DNA from 3 places in the Streptomyces sp. TLI_55 genome. Region 3 is predicted to be linked to each of the others. Evidence: riboswitches for the same ligand, from Rfam matches in the RefSeq annotation. Region 3 holds a riboswitch; each other region holds the start of a gene.

Region 1 (3,268 bases), 4.5 Mb from region 3:
GGCCTGCGGTCGGCCTGGTTCGGGCAGACCCTCGGCGCGGACTCACCGCAACTCGCGGCAATCGTCGGGCGGGAGGTACCCGGACTACAGGTGGGCACCTCGGCGATCCCCGTCTTCGGCCGGCACCCGCTGCTGGTCTCGAGCCAGGCCCAGACCGCCCAGGCCGCGACGCACGGCCGCTACCACCTCGGTCTGGCCCTGGGCACGAAGCTGCTGACGGAGGGCGCCTTCGGCCTGCCCTTCGAGCGTCCCATCGCCCGCCTGCGTGAATTCCTCACCGCCCTACGGCAGTTGACCGAGTCCGGCACAGCGGACTTCCATGGTGAACTGCTCACCGCCACCACGCCGCTCCCGGCCCGCGTACCGGGCGCCGAGAACGGCGTCCCCATCCTGGTCGCCGCCATGGGTCCGCAAGCACTGCGCGTCAGCGGTGAGTTGGCGGACGGGATCTTGCCCTACCTGGCGGGACCGCGCGCCCTGGCGGAGCAGATCGTTCCCGCCGTGACCGCCGCGGCCGAGGCCGCCGGTCGTCCCGCGCCCCGGATCGTGGCTCTGGTGCCCGGCGTGGTCACGGACGATGTCGACGCGGTGCGGGCGCGGGCCACGGAGAACCTGGCGTTCTACGAGCAGATCCCGTCCTACGCACGCGTCATCGAACTCTCCGGCGGTCGGCGGGCCGCCGACCTGGCCGTGATCGGCGGCGAGAAGGCGGTCGAAGCCGAGGTCCGGCGCTACCGCGACGCCGGCGCCACCGAGGTCGTGTTCTCGGGCACCGAGATGGCCGGCGAAGAGGACCGCCGACGCACCTGGGCACTCCTCGGCGAACTGGCCGATTGAGTGAACTGGTCGGGCAGCCGTGCAAGTAGCGTATGAGGATGGCGGAGTTCAAGGCTGTCCAGGTGAACCTGTGGTGCGACGACGTGGAGCGCTGCGCGGCGTTCTTCCGACGCCTCGGCCTGCCCGAGCGTTTCCGTTTTCCGCGGGAGGGTGAACCGCACCAGGTCGAGGTGGAGGCTGCCGGCGTGCGGATCGGGCTCAGCTCGGCCCGCGTCGGCGGCGAACTCTTCGGCATCGCCACGACGCCCGGCGCGAACACCGAGGTGGTGTTGTGGTGCGACGACGTGGACGGGATGCATCTCAGGGCCCTCGAAGCAGGGGGCGAGCCCTTGGTGAATCCGACCGACTCTCCGGACGGTCGGCTTCGATTTGCCTGGCTACATGATCCCGAGGGCCACCGTGTGAAGTTCGTGCAGGAACGCGGCTGAGACCTGCCCCGAGCAGGCGCCAGGCACGGGGTGGTCCCGGTTGCGGCATTGACGTACGACGAGCCCGCTCCGTACGATCACGAACGGCATTGAGTGTCAGCGACAAGCCCTGGCTGGCTGACCGGCAACCCTCCCGCGCGGTGGGGTGCTCCAGGTGAAAGCCCGGCGGGATCACCGGCGATCCCCGCAAGCGCGTGGCCCCTTGAGCGGGGCCGGAGAATGGGGAGGACCGGCATGCGTCGTCACAGTGATGACCTCAGTGCCTCCTTCGCCGTAGCCGCGGTGTTCTCCCGGCTCTCGCGCCGCCTGCACATCGATCTGAAGCGTTCGACCAGCTGCCTGTGTCGGGTCTGACGGTCTGACGGGCATTCCCCCCGTCTGGCGACGTCCGGCGCCGGTCGTCGCCGCACTGCTCTCCGTGTGATCCCGCTCTTCCGCCGGATCCCCTTTTCCAGTTGATCTCTGCCTGCGCAGCGCTCCCCCGTCATCGACACCGCGTCGGCCGGGGCCGCACTCCCATGCACAACCGTGCCCTGGACGGCACCCCCGTGCCTGGTGACACCCATGAGGAGAACCACCCCGTGACAGCACTTCCGGATTTCAGATCCCCCCGATGGGCGGCGCTGACCGCCCTTCTCACGACCAGCGTGCTGCTGACCGCCTGCGGATCCGGCTCCGACGCGGGCGGCTCCGGCAACGACAGCGGCAAGCCGAAGTCCGGCGGCACCCTGACCTTCGCGGTCGGTTCCGATGCCGGCTGCGTGGACCCGCAGCAGGTCGGCAGCAACGAGAGCATCTACTCGGTACGCCAGACCGTGGACTCCCTCACCGACCAGGACCCCGAGACCGGCAAGATCGTGCCGTGGCTGGCCAAGAGCTGGGACATCAACTCCGACGCCACGGAGTTCACGTTCCATCTGCGCTCGGGGGTCACCTTCAGCGACGGCTCCAAGCTGACCGCGCAGGTCGTCAAGGACAACTTCGACGCGGTGCCGAAGCTGGGCGCCCTCGGCGTCCTCGCCCAGGGCTATCTGAGCAGCGTCAAGAGCACCACCGCGGTCGACCCGCTCACCGTCAAGGTGACCTTCAAGGAGCCCAACGCCCAGTTCCTCCAGGCGACTTCGACCCACTCGCTGGGCATCGAGTCGTCGGCGAGCGTCAAGAAGACCCCGCAGCAGAAGTGCAGTGACGGCGTCATCGGGTCGGGCCCGTTCGTGCTGAAGCAGTACGTGCAGAACCAGTCGATCACCCTGGCCAAGCGCACCGGGTACGACTGGGGCTCCTCGCTGTGGTCCAAGAAGGGCGAGGCCTACCTGGACAAGCTGGTGTTCAAGGTGGTGCCCGAGGCGGGGGTGCGGGCCGGCAGTCTTCAGTCCGGTCAGGTGGACGCGATCAGCAGCGTCGGCAAGGCCAACGAGACGGCGCTCAAGGGCGGCCAGGTCACCCTCCTGCACCGGGCCAACCCGGGCGTGGTGTTCGGGCTGGGGATCAACAACTCGCGGCCCGTCCTGAAGGACGTGAAGGTGCGCCAGGCGATTCTGGCCGCCCTCGACCGCAAGCAGGTCGCCGACACCGTGTTCCCGACCGGCACCAAACCGGCGACCAGCATCCTGGCGCACACCACACCCGACTACACCGACCTCTCCGCGGACCTCGCCTTCGACGCGGCCAAGGCCAAGTCCCTGCTGGACGCGGCCGGTTGGAAGGAAGGCGGTGACGGCATCCGCGCCAAGGACGGCAAGAAGCTCAGCCTGGCCATCAGCTGGTTCCCCAACGCGGCCACCAACCAGCCCGCTCTGGAGCTCGTCCAGCAGCAGCTGAAGGCCGTCGGGATCGACGTGACGCTCAAGCAGGGCCAGGTCAGCCAGTTCGCCACCACCCTCCAGGGCGGCGACTTCGACCTGGTGTGGGGCAACGTGACCCGTGCCGACCCCGACATCCTGCGCAGCTCCTTCTCCAGCAAGCTGGCCAACTTCTACCGGCTGCCCGCCAGTTCGCTGGAC
Region 2 (3,268 bases), 1.7 Mb from region 3:
ATCATGCGCGGCGAGGCGACCGACGCGCAGATCGCCGGGTTCGTGGTGGCCCTGCGGGCCAAGGGCGAGACGGTCGAGGAGATCACCGGCCTCGTCCAGGCGATGTACGAGCACGCCAACGTGATCGAGGTGTCCGGGCGGACCGTCGACATCGTCGGCACCGGCGGCGACGGCGCCAAGACGGTGAACATCTCCACGATGTCCTCCCTCGTCGTGGCCGGCACCGGCGCGAAGGTCGTCAAGCACGGCAACCGCGCGGCCTCGTCGGCGTCGGGCTCCTCGGACGTCCTGGAGAAGCTGGGCGTCAACCTCGACCTCACCCCGAAGCGGGTGGCCGAGGTCGCCGAGGAGGCCGGCATCACCTTCTGCTTCGCCATCAAGTTCCACCCGGCGCTGCGTCACGCGGGCGCCGCCCGCGGCCAGTTGGGCATCCGTACGGTGTTCAACGCCCTCGGTCCGCTGACCAACCCGGCGAAGGTCAAGGCGCAGGCGGTGGGCGTCGCCGACCCGCTGATGGCGCCGATCGTCGCCGGGGTGTTCGCCGAGCGCGGCAACTCCTCCCTGGTGTTCCGCGGCGACGACGGCCTCGACGAGCTGACGACCACCGCCACCTCCCGGGTGTGGATCGTCCGCGACGGCAAGGTCACCGAGGAGGCCTTCGACCCGCGGGACGTCGGCCTCGAGCTGGTGCCGGTGGAGGCGCTGCGCGGCGGCGACCCGGCGTTCAACGCGGAGGTCGCGCGCCGGCTGCTCGACGGTGAGACGGGCCCCGTCCGGGACGCGGTCCTGCTGAACTCGGCGGCCGCTCTGGTGGCCCTGGAGCCGGGCTCGGGGACGCTGGCGGAGCAGCTGCGGGCCGGCATGGACCAGGCCGCCGAGTCGATCGACTCGGGCGCCGCCAAGCAGGCCCTCGACCGCTGGGTGGCCGCCAGCAACCGGTAGTCGTGTCGATCGTCGTTCCGCGATCCGGACACGGGTTGCGGGCCGACGATCACATCGCGTACGTTCCTGTACCAGGTCATGAGTGACAGTCATGAGGCCCCGGCCGACTGTCCGGCAACCCTCCGTCCGTGGCGGGGTGCCCCGGGTGAAGACCAGGCCGTAGGCAGCGAGGTCTACGGCAAGCGCGGGCCCCTCTCGAAACCAGGGGTCCTGGTCGTTCGAGGGAGTCTTCCGTGAGCAAGCGAATGCGATAGGGCCGCAGAGCCCCGCCTCCGCGCACCCCTTTTCTCTTCTTCCGCATGCCTTGCTTCGGCATGCCCTCTCACGGGAGTTCCCCATGTCTGTCTCCACCGTTGCCGCAGCCCAGTCCCTTTGTGCCCCGCTGCCCGTTCTGGGCCGGGATGTCACCGTCCCGCTCGTCACCGGTGGCGAGGTCACCTACGCCGCCCTCGACTACGCCGCCAGCGCGCCGGCCCTCCAGCGGGTGTGGGACGACGTGGCGGCGTACGCGCCCTACTACGGCAGCGTGCACCGCGGTGCCGGGTACCTCTCGCAGCTGTCGACCGACCTGTTCGAGAACGCCCGCAGGACCGTCGCCGAGTTCCTGGGCTGCCGCGAGGGCGACCAGGTCGTCTTCACCCGGTCCACCACCGACTCCCTCAACCTGCTCGCCGCCGCGCTGCCCGCCGACTGTCAGGTCTTCGTCTTCGAGACCGAGCACCACGCCTCCCTGCTGCCCTGGCGCGACGCCCGCGTCACCTACCTCAACGCGCCCCGCACCCACCAGCAGGCCGTGCAGACCCTGGAGAAGGCCCTCGCCGACCGTGACCCCTACGGCCCGGCCCTGGTCTGCGTGACCGGTGCCTCCAACGTCACCGGCGAGCTGTGGCCGGTGCGCGAGCTGGCCGCCGCCGCCCATGCGCACGGCGCCCGGATCGTCCTCGACGCCGCCCAGCTCGCCCCGCACCACGCGGTGTCCGTCGCCGACCTCGACGTCGACTGGGTCGCCTTCTCCGGCCACAAGCTGTACGCCCCCTTCGGCTCCGGCGTCCTCGCCGGCCGCGCCGACTGGCTGACCACCGCCGAGCCCTACCTCGCGGGCGGCGGCGCCAGCCGCAAGGTCACCCGGCGCGAGGACGGCGGCGTGGACGTGGAGTGGCACGAGAGCGCGGCCCGCCACGAGGCCGGCTCCCCGAACGTCATCGGCGCCTACTCCATCGCCTCGGCCTGCAAGGCGCTCACCGAGGCCGGCTTCGACAGCCTGGTCGCGCGCGAGCAGTACCTGATCGAGAAGGTGCGGGAAGGCCTCGCGGACGTCCCCGAGGTCCGCATCCTCTCCCTCTTCGGGGACGACGCCCCGCGCGTCGGCGTGATCTCCTTCGTCGTCGAGGGCTGGAACAGCTCCCACTTCGCCGCCGCCCTCTCCGCCGAGTACGGCATCGGCGTCCGCGACGGCCTCTTCTGCGCCCACCCCCTCGTCCGCACCCTGCTCGGCAGCGACCCGCAGACCCAGGGCGAGTGCGGCGCCCCCGAGGCCGCGCCCGGCGAGAAGTCCCTCAACGCCATCCGCGTCAGCTTCGGCGCGGGCACGCCGGACGAGCACGTGGAGCGGTTCGTGAACGCCGTGCGCGAGCTGGTCAGCGACGGTGCGAAGTGGCGGTACCGGACCGAGGACGGGCGCTGCGTCCCGGCCGTCTGACCGGCTGACCTGCGGTTGCCGGTACGCTCCCTACGGCGTTCGTACGACATACAGGGGGAGCGGGAAGTGCAGGCGCTGCGCACGACGGATCCGCGCAGGGTCGGCCCGTACGAGGTACGAGGCCGGCTCGGCTCGGGCGGCATGGGCGAGGTCTACCTCGCCGAGTCACGGACCGGGCTGCGGCTGGCGGTGAAGGTCGTCAGGGCCGAGTACGCCCAGGACCGCACCTTCCGGGCCCGGTTCCGGCAGGAGGTACGGGCCGCGCAGACCGTCGGCGGGGCGGGCACCTACACCGCGCGCGTGGTCGACGCCGACCCCGAGGGCGAACGCCCCTGGATGGCGACGGAGTTCGTGGAGGGACCGAACCTGCGGGACGCGGTCCTCGACGGCGGGCCCCTGCCGGAGCCCGCGGTCCGGGTGCTGGGGGCCGCGCTCGGGGAGGCGCTGGGTGCGATCCACGCCCGTGGCATGGTCCACCGGGACCTGAAGCCCTCCAACATCCTGCTGGCGCCGGACGGTCCTCGGGTCATCGACTTCGGGATCGTACGGGCCCTTGAGGCGACGGCGATGACCCGCACCGGCGCGATCGTCGGCTCGGTCGGCTATGTCTCGCCCGAGCAGATCCGC
Region 3 (3,268 bases):
ACGAGCCATACCGATCAACCTAGCCCGGCCGCGGATTGCTCAAACGTTCGTCCGGTTCCCCGGGGTACCGGCCCGGCGGGGTCAGGCCACCTTTCGTTCCGCGTACTCCGCGATGTCCGCCATCGGCGGGCGTTCCTCCGTGTCCACGGAGTAGGTGCGCGGTTCGAAACCGGTGTCGCCCCGCTCGAACTGGGTGAGGGCGGGGCGGATCAGATGGCCGCGGGCCAGGCGGAGCTGGGCCGTGCGGTAGATCGCGGCGGACATCCGGCCGAGGGCCTGGCCGTCCTGGTGGCGGTGCTTGCGGACGCCCACGTCGACCTGGGCGAGCGCGTCGAGGCCGACCAGGTGCAGGGCGTCGACCAGCATGCCGAGCTCGATGCCGTAGCCGACGGGGAACGGCAGCTGTTCCAGCAGCGAGCGGCGGGCCGCGTACTCGCCGCCCAGGGGCTGCACGAAGCCCGCCAGCTGCGGCCAGTGCATGTTGAGCAGCGGCCGGGCCATCAGCTCGGTCACCCGGCCGCCCTGGCCCGCCGCGCCGCCCAGCGGGCGGTCGTACATGGCCTTGACCAGGTCGACCTCGGGCTCCGTCAGCAGCGGGCCGACGATCCCGGTGACGAAGTCGGAGGAGAACTCCTTCAGGTCGGCGTCGATGAAACAGACGATGTCACCGCTGGTCACCAGCAGCGACCGCCACAGCACCTCGCCCTTGCCGGGCACGGTGGGGATACGGGGCAGGATCTCGTCGCGGTGCACCACCGTGGCCCCGGCCGCGGCCGCCACCTGCGACGTCCGGTCGGTCGACCCGGAGTCGACGACGACGATCTCGTCGACGAGGGGGACCTGCTGCATCAGGTCGTGACGGATGATCGCGACGATGTCGCCGACCGTCTCCTCCTCGTTGAGCGCGGGCAGCACGACGCTGACCGTCTGTTTCGTGCGTTGCTTGGCGGCCAGGATCTGGTGGAGCGGGCGATCGGTCACCGACCAGGAGCGTGTGGTCAGCCAGCGCTCGACTTCGTTCAGCACAGTGCGCGGCTCCTCTGCGTTCTTTCGGCGAGCTGGACCCGTCTGTGATCCATCTCGCGGTTCGGACGACTATCTCAACTGTCCTGGTCGTCGGTTACAGTCTTGAACAACGCGGATGACCATCGCATGTCCTGGCTCGTCCGATGTTCACAACTTCATACCGCTCATCCAGAGGGGCAGAGGGATACGGCCCGATGAAGCCCCGGCAACCCTCCAGCCGGTCTCGTAGCGATCAGCATCGATCGCATCGCGAGGCTCCCGGCTAGGGAAGGTGCCAAATCCGTCTCACGGCGAGATGCGTCGTGAGGAAGATGAGGAGAAAGGGCCTCGCCTCTCATGGCTGCGCAGACTGTTGCAAGCACCACCGATTCCGCCTCCACCAGCGTAGACCTCGGTCCCGCCGCGGCGCTCAGCTGCCGTGAATGCGGCCACCGGGTGCCGCTCGGCCCGGTCTTCGCGTGCGAGGAGTGTTTCGGCCCGCTCGAGATCGCCTACGACTTCTCCGCCTACGACGCCGAGGAGCTCCGCAAGCAGATCGAGGCGGGACCCGCGAACATCTGGCGCTACGCACCGCTGCTGCCCGTCCCCGCGGACGTGGCCGACAAGCCCAACATCAACCCCGGCTGGACCAAGCTCGTCCAGGCCGACAACCTCGCCCGCGAGCTGGGTGTCGAGGCCGGCAAGCTCTTCGTGAAGGACGACTCCGGCAACCCGACGCACTCCTTCAAGGACCGGGTCGTCGCCCAGGCCATCGAGGCCGCCCGCGTCTTCGGCTTCACCACGCTCTCCTGCTCCTCCACCGGCAACCTCGCGGGTGCCGTCGGCGCCGCCGCCGCCCGCGCCGGCTTCCGCTCCTGCGTGTTCATCCCGCACGACCTGGAGCAGGGCAAGGTCGTCATGGCCGCTGTATACGGCGGTGAGCTCGTCGGCATCGAGGGCAATTACGACGACGTGAACCGCTTCTGCTCCGAGCTGATCGGCGACCCGGCCGGCGAGGGCTGGGGCTTCGTCAACGTCAACCTGCGGCCGTACTACGCGGAGGGGTCCAAGACCCTGGCGTACGAGATCTGCGAGCAGCTCGGCTGGAAGCTCCCGGACCAGCTGGTCGTCCCGATCGCCTCCGGTTCGCAGCTCACGAAGATCGACAAGGGGCTCCAGGAGCTGATCAAGCTCGGGCTCGTCGAGGACAAGCCGTACAAGATCTTCGGCGCCCAGGCGGAGGGCTGCTCGCCGGTGTCCGTCGCCTACAAGGCGGGCCACGACGTCGTCCGTCCCCAGAAGCCGAACACCATCGCCAAGTCCCTCGCCATCGGCAACCCGGCCGACGGTCCCTACGTCCTCGACATCGCGCGCCGCACGGGCGGTGCCGTGGAGGACGTCAACGACGAGCAGATCGTCGACGCGATCAAGCTGCTGGCCCGCACGGAGGGCATCTTCGCGGAGACCGCCGGTGGCGTGACGGTCGGTGTCACCCGCAAGCTGATCGAGAACGGCGTACTCGACCCCACCCTCACCACCGTCGTGCTGAACACCGGCGACGGCCTGAAGACCCTCGACGCGGTGGCCGGCACCGGCCTCACCGCGACCATCCGCCCCAACCTGGACTCCTTCCGAGAGGCTGGCCTCGCATGAGCGTGACCGTCCGCATCCCCACCATCCTGCGCACCTACACCGGCGGGCAGGCCGAGGTCGCCGCCGAGGGGGCCACCCTCGCCGACGTCATCGCCGACCTGGAGAAGAACCACACGGGCATCGCCGCCCGCGTCCTCGACGACCAGGGCAAGCTGCGCCGCTTCGTCAACGTGTACGTCAACGACGACGACGTCCGCTTCGAGCAGGGCCTGGAGACCGCCACCCCGGATGGCGCCGGCGTCTCGATCATCCCGGCCGTCGCCGGCGGCTGACATCGGTTCGGCGGGTCTGACCGAATGACCGAACATTACCCTCGGTAACGCCAATTATTGAGAGTTCACCTAATTGCCCCCTCCGCGAGAGAAGCGGAGGGGGCAATTCTCTATGGTTGAGCGCGGTACAGTTGGGGAACCTGCTGCGCCTTCCATGCCGCACGCATATGAGTACCTGCTCCACTTGCGTCGAGAAGCAGCCAAAGTGTGCCGTTCTTTTGCGAGTTTTGTGCCTTTTGTAGGGCCCGACTTGCCCTGAGTTCGGGCGAATTCTCACCACATTCCGGATCTCGCGCGTCCGGAATTCTCGTCCGATTGACCTGTTGCAGACGGCAGTT

The links. Region 3 has a riboswitch for S-adenosylmethionine ahead of thrC (threonine synthase). Riboswitches for the same ligand answer to the same signal wherever they lie in the genome.
Region 1: linked by a shared signal. The riboswitch ahead of CRP56_RS39855 (ABC transporter substrate-binding protein) and the one ahead of thrC (threonine synthase) in region 3 are both predicted to bind S-adenosylmethionine.
Region 2: linked by a shared signal. The riboswitch ahead of CRP56_RS11760 (aminotransferase class V-fold PLP-dependent enzyme) and the one ahead of thrC (threonine synthase) in region 3 are both predicted to bind S-adenosylmethionine.

Annotation. Positions count from the first base shown of each region.
Region 1 covers NZ_OAOJ01000001.1:8,685,235-8,688,502, reverse strand. The annotation lists gene CRP56_RS39865 (LLM class F420-dependent oxidoreductase) at 1-837, shown strand, start outside; gene CRP56_RS39860 (VOC family protein) at 876-1,265, shown strand; SAM riboswitch class IV at 1,351-1,464, shown strand; gene CRP56_RS39855 (ABC transporter substrate-binding protein) at 1,847-3,268, shown strand, end outside.
Region 2 covers NZ_OAOJ01000001.1:2,517,058-2,520,325, reverse strand. The annotation lists gene trpD (anthranilate phosphoribosyltransferase) at 1-942, shown strand, start outside; SAM riboswitch class IV at 1,017-1,133, shown strand; gene CRP56_RS11760 (aminotransferase class V-fold PLP-dependent enzyme) at 1,280-2,641, shown strand; gene CRP56_RS11755 (protein kinase domain-containing protein) at 2,708-3,268, shown strand, end outside.
Region 3 covers NZ_OAOJ01000001.1:4,176,806-4,180,073, reverse strand. The annotation lists gene CRP56_RS19235 (glucosyl-3-phosphoglycerate synthase) at 82-1,026, opposite strand; SAM riboswitch class I at 1,188-1,344, shown strand; gene thrC (threonine synthase) at 1,363-2,658, shown strand; gene CRP56_RS19225 (ubiquitin-like small modifier protein 1) at 2,655-2,930, shown strand.